Regions from separate parts of the Pseudoalteromonas sp. ABV4_021 genome, predicted to be linked through region 1. Evidence: predicted binding sites of a transcription regulator. Region 1 holds the regulator's gene; the other holds the start of a gene.
What was found. Region 1 encodes FliA, which starts transcription of late flagellar genes. Its sites were predicted from a motif close to CTAAAGNTNNNNNNNNNNNNGCCGATA; they were not measured.
Positions count from the first base shown of each region.

Region 2: the regulator FliA is predicted to act here: its motif matches at 1,563-1,589, upstream of ACXAFE_RS03805 (flagellin N-terminal helical domain-containing protein).

Region 1 covers NZ_JBSWVB010000001.1:971,803-974,985, reverse strand. The annotation lists gene ACXAFE_RS04610 (chemotaxis protein CheA) at 1-497, opposite strand, end outside; gene ACXAFE_RS04605 (protein phosphatase CheZ) at 512-1,285, opposite strand; gene cheY (chemotaxis response regulator CheY) at 1,302-1,685, opposite strand; gene ACXAFE_RS04595 (RNA polymerase sigma factor FliA) at 1,736-2,452, opposite strand; gene ACXAFE_RS04590 (MinD/ParA family ATP-binding protein) at 2,461-3,183, opposite strand, start outside.
Region 2 covers NZ_JBSWVB010000001.1:810,766-813,948, forward strand. The annotation lists gene ACXAFE_RS03795 (flagellin N-terminal helical domain-containing protein) at 1-291, shown strand, start outside; gene ACXAFE_RS03800 (flagellin N-terminal helical domain-containing protein) at 500-1,315, shown strand; gene ACXAFE_RS03805 (flagellin N-terminal helical domain-containing protein) at 1,647-2,465, shown strand; gene ACXAFE_RS03810 (flagellin domain-containing protein) at 2,679-3,183, shown strand, end outside.

The DNA of each region.
Region 1 (3,183 bases):
GGCGCATCAGCATCAAATAAAACATCACCGAACGGGTCTTCTTCGACTACTTCTGGTTCGACTATTTCTTCTGCTGGCGCTTCGGCTATAGGTGCTTCATCTGCACTTTCAGGCTGACTAAGTCTATGTAGTTCTGCCAATAGCTGCGGATCAGCAGGATCGGGCTGAGCGCGATTTTGAATGTGAGCAAACATTTCATTGATGGTATCAAGCGCCTGTAAAATCACATCCATTAATTCAGGAGTAACTCTGCGTTGGCCTTGTCGTAAAACATCGAAAATATTTTCTGCGCCGTGACATGCATCAACTAGCTCTGTCATAGACAAGAAGCCAGCGCCCCCTTTTACGGTATGAAACCCTCTAAATATCGCATTCAGTAAATCAGCATCTTCTGGATTATTTTCCAGTTCAACTAACTGTTCTGAGAGCAACTCTAAGATTTCACCGGCTTCGACTAAAAAGTCTTGTAAAATATCTTCATCGACATCAAAGCTCATGCATTTTTCTCCGATTAGAAGCCCAAACTAGACAGCAGATCGTCTACTTCATCTTGACCTGAAACCACATCTTCACGTGATTCAGCATTTATAATTGGACCTTCAGCTACTTGGTCTAATTCACCATCAGCAACCATTTGTTGTTCTTGTTGTATTGTCGTTTCAGGCGATTCATCATGTTCTACAGGTGTGCCAAACACGGTTAACATATGAATCAGGCTATCTTCGACTTCGCGGACAAGCTCGATTACACGTCTAATAACTTGACCTGTGAGGTCCTGATAACCCTGGGCCATGAGCACTTCTGTCATTAATGCATTTAATTTATCAGAATTTGTTTTTGCTTCATCCATAAAGCCGTTTAGCTCATGACATAACACTTTAAACTCACCAACTTTAAGATCTCGCGACATTAATTTGTCCCATTTGGGCTTAATATTGTTGAGACCTGTTTGCAAGTTATCGGCAATAGGCAGCGATGCTTCAACGGCGTCCATCGTTGTATTCGCAGCTTGCTCTGTCATTTCCATAACATAATTGAGACGTTCTTTTGCGTCAGGAATAGACTCAGTTGTTAACGCCGATAAAGTGGTATCAAGTTGAAAATTTTTCAATGAATCATGCAGTTGACGAGTTAGTTTGCCTACCTCACCAAATAATTCATCTTGCTCAATTGCCGTAACTTGCTTTAGCAGCTCTTGCGCTTGTTGTTGCTCATCGTTTTCAAGAAACGCAACTAGCTGCTTAGCTTGTTCTAAGGTAATTTGAGGCGCAGCACTTGCTGACATAAACCTCTCCTTCCCGTTAGCCTAAACGCTCAAAAACTTTATCAAGCTTTGTTTTAAGCGTTGCTGCTGTAAATGGTTTAACGATATAACCGTTTACACCTGCTTGCGCTGCAGCAATGATCTGCTCTTTTTTGGCTTCCGCAGTTACCATTAGTACCGGTATGTGTTTTAGACTGTCATCCGCGCGAATCGCGCGTAGCAAATCTATACCTTGCATACCTGGCATATTCCAATCCGTAACTACAAAGTCAAACTCTTGGTTTTGCAGCATTGGTAGCGCAGTGCTACCGTCGTCTGCTTCTTGCACGTTTGTGAAACCAAGATCTCTTAACAGGTTTTTAATGATTCTTCTCATCGTTGAAAAGTCGTCAACTACAAGAATTTTCATGTTTTTATCCAAAATATCCTCCAGTGAGGTATGCACCTAATTGTTTACTTACTACTTTTATTCTATATCCAGTCATGGACTTTTGCTTTAAGGCGCACCATGGCCTGACTATGTATTTGGCTCACTCTCGATTCACTCACTTCAAGAATCAGCCCAATTTCTTTTAAATTCATTTCATCATTGTAGTAAAGTGACAGCACTAACGCTTCTCTTTCTGGCAAAGTTTGTATTGCCTCTACTAACGCTTTATTAAATTTATCCTGTTGAATATCAACTAATGGATTTTGCTCTTTATTGCCGAGCCCTGCGTCGATGACATCTTCATCAACACCGAGATCTTCAATGCCGATAATTTTACCATTGCTTATATCCCTTAGAATATGATGGTACTCATCTAACGTAATATCAAGTTTTTCAGCTACTTCACTGTCTTTTGGTTCACGTCCGAGTGATGATTCTAACTGATTTATGACCGCGGCGACTTCACGGGCGTTTTTATGTACTGAGCGAGGTACCCAGTCTCCTTTACGCGTTTCATCGATTATTGCACCGCGAATACGAATACCCGCATAGGTTTCAAAGCTCGCACCTTTACTGCCATCAAAGTTCTTAGCAGCCTCAATTAGTCCTATCATGCCCGCCTGAATGAGGTCTTCGACGATAACGCTCGCCGGCAGACGCGCTAAAATATGGTAGGCAATGCGTTTAACCAACGGCGTATGCTGTTCGACAAGTTGCGATAATTGATTTTGATTAGCATAGGCAGCGGTTCTTTTCATAGGCGTTCCTAATTACTAACCAGTTTCTCAATGAAAAACTCTAGGTGTCCTGACGGCTGATTTGGAATTGGCCAGCTCGCCGCTTTAGTCGCAAGTGCTTTGAACGCAATTGCTGCAGGCGATTTTGGAAATACGTCGACAATGGTTTTTTGTTTACGAATCGCTTTTCGAATATTTTCATCAAATGGAACTGTTGCGACTAGCTCAAGCGATACATCTAAAAAGCGGTCAGTTACTTTTGATAACTTTGCGAAAAGCTCTTGGCCTTCTTTTAAGCTGCGTACCATGTTCGCAACTATTTTAAATTTATATACACCGTGCTCACGACTTAACACTTTAATCAGTGCATAAGCATCGGTTATTGACGTTGGTTCATCACACACAACAACAAGCACATCTTGTGAAGCGCGCGAAAAACTAAGCACCATATCTGAAATACCGGCCGCGGTGTCAACAACTAATACATCGTAGTGTGAGTCTAATTCGCCAAAAGCGCGAATAAGGCCAGCGTGTTCTGAAGGCGTTAATTCCACCATGTTTTGAGAGCCAGATGTCGCAGGTACGATTTTCATACCGTACGGCCCTTCAACTAAAATATCTTCAAGGTCACATTCACCTGAAAGCACGTGAGAAAGATTACGTTCTACGCGCAAACCCAGCATTACGTCACAGTTTGCTAAACCCAAATCGGCATCGAGGACCAGTACTTTTTGGCCTTGCTGGGCCATGGC
Region 2 (3,183 bases), 160 kb from region 1:
AGTACAGCAGCAGGTGCGCAAACAGCGATTACAGCACTAGATGATGCTTTATCAATCGTAAATGGTGTACGAGCTGACTTAGGTGCGAAGCAAAACCGTTTTAGTTCGACTATTCGTAACTTAAACAATGTTTCAGAAAACGTATCGGCGTCGAAATCACGCATAATGGATACAGACTTTGCGGCGGAGAGTGCAGGCCTTGCACGTAATCAGGTGCTACAACAGGCATCAAGCTCAATGTTAGCTCAGGCAAATCAACAACCACAAATCGCATTGTCGCTAATTGGTTAACACTCTTTCCTAGTTAATCAAGTTAGTACTCCCTCTCTCATAAAAAAGCGGCCTAATGGCCGCTTTTTACTTTTTGTTAAAAAGTTTAAAAAAAAGCTCAAGGGTTTTAGACGGGCGCCGATAACGAAGATGGGACAGAAAACTATCTGTAGCTTACTCTCTCTCTTGCTACTGATAGTTCCTATGTTAATTATTATTGGAGGCTCTCATGGCTTTAAGTGTTAACTCAAATATAATGTCTTTGAATTCTCAAAGACAACTCTCTCGTTCGAGTGAGGCATTATCAACATCATTCCAGCGTTTATCGTCTGGTTTACGTGTAAACAGTGCAGCAGATGATGCGGCAGGTTTACAAATTGGTACACGTTTAAACTCGCAAGTACAGGGTTTGAACCAAGGTGCACGTAATGCGAACGATGGTATTTCACTATCGCAAACAGCAGAAGGTGCGTTAGAAGAAACCTCAAATATGTTGCAACGTATGCGTGTATTGGCAATTCAATCAGCGAATGGTTCAAATACTGATTCGGATCGTGATGCACTGCAAAAAGAATTCACAGAGCTATCTGCTGAGATTGATCGTGTTGCAAGTGATACGAGCTTTGGTGGTGTAAATATTTTAGATGGTACGTACGACACAGACTTCCAAGTTGGTGCGGATGCAAACCAGACTATTACGTTAAAAGTAACGACAAATATGAACTCAACAGGACTTGCGCTTTCTGATGACTCTATCAGTACTGCTGCAGGCGCACAAACAGCTATAGGTGCACTAGATGATGCGTTGTCAACAGTGAACGGTGTACGTGCTGATCTTGGTGCGAAGCAAAACCGTTTTAGTTCGACTATTCGTAACTTAAACAACGTAGCAGAAAATGTAGCAGCATCTAAGTCACGTATCATGGATACAGACTTTGCAGCAGAAAGTGCGGCATTGGCGCGTAACCAAGTATTACAACAGGCTTCAAGCTCAATGTTAGCGCAGGCTAACCAGCAGCCGCAAATTGCGTTGTCATTGCTGTAATAAATAGTAATCGTAATGCTTTTTATAGATCACACTGAGTGGTGTGATCTATAAATATTTGACTGAATAATATCCCTCCCATATACCGTATTCATAGAGCCCAAACTAAACAATTACACCTCTAAACTAGAATAATCAGAACGAATCATGCTTCAAAATTAAAAGCATTTTGTGATTAATTTATTAAAGTAACTCTTTGTTTATTTGTTGGTTATTTTTCTTCTAGTGGCTTACTTGTAAAAATTGATTAAAGAATCTTTTTGACGTGTCGATATCTTAATCAAACGAGTTGTTTGGCGGTAAATACCGCAGATAGAAGAGGGCGAGAATCATGGCTTTATATGTAAATTCAAACATCACATCATTGAACGCACAGCGTCAATTATCAAATTCGACAAATGCGTTAAGCACGTCTTTTCAGCGTTTATCATCAGGTTTACGTGTTAACAGTGCAGCGGACGATGCAGCAGGTCTTCAAATTGGCACACGTTTACAATCGCAAGTAAATGGTGCAAATCAAGGCGCACGTAACGCGAATGATGGTATTTCACTAGCGCAAACAGCAGAAGGTGCACTAGAAGAAACGTCAAACATGTTGCAACGTATGCGTGTTTTATCGATTCAATCGGCGAATGGTTCAAACACAGACTCAGACCGAGATGCACTACAAAAAGAGTTTGCTGAATTATCGGCAGAGATAGACCGTGTAGCAAGTGATACAACGTTTGGTGGTGTAAACATCTTAAATGGTACTTACGATACAGACTATCAAGTAGGACCAGATGCTAACCAAACGATTCAGGTGAAAATTACCACCAACATGAACTCAACGGGTCTTGCACTTTCAGATGATTCAATTAGTACAGCAGCAGGTGCGCAAACAGCGATTACAGCACTAGATGATGCTTTATCAATCGTAAATGGTGTACGAGCTGACTTAGGTGCGAAGCAAAACCGTTTTAGTTCGACTATTCGTAACTTAAACAATGTTTCAGAAAACGTATCGGCGTCAAAATCACGTATCATGGATACGGACTTTGCGGCGGAGAGTGCAGGCCTTGCACGTAATCAGGTGCTACAACAGGCATCAAGCTCAATGTTAGCTCAGGCAAATCAACAGCCACAAATCGCATTATCCCTACTTGGTTAATACTCTCTCCTAATTAACTAAGTTAGTACTCCCTCTCTCATAAGAGTAGCAATATTGCTGCTCTTTTTTTTGTGTGATTTAAAAAAGTACAAAAAAATCACGTGTTTTTGCTAAAGAGTTTATTCCCACTGTCGATATAGTATTTAGTTAAAGAAATTAATTAGATAACAGTTCTTTTTGAGCACAATTGCTCAGAACTAGAGGGTGAATATTATGGCACTATATGTAAATTCAAACGTCACATCATTGAACGCACAGCGTCAATTATCAAATTCAACAAATGCGTTAAGCACGTCTTTTCAGCGTTTATCATCAGGTTTACGTATTAACAGTGCGGCAGATGATGCGGCGGGCTTACAAATTGGTACACGTTTACAATCGCAAGTAAATGGTGCAAATCAAGGCGCACGTAACGCGAATGATGGTATTTCACTATCGCAAACAGCAGAAGGTGCACTAGAAGAAACATCAAACATGCTGCAGCGTATGCGTGTTCTGGCAATTCAATCAGCGAATGGTTCAAATACAGCATCAGATCGCGCAGCACTACAAAAAGAATTTTCTGAACTGTCGAGTGAAATCGACCGTGTTGCTACAGATACAACGTTTGGTGGTGTAAATATTTTAGATGGAACATTTACAGCTGATTTCCAAGTTGGTCCAGATGCGAACCAAGTGATCAATGTTGCTATCGCAACAAGCATGGGGGCTACAGGTT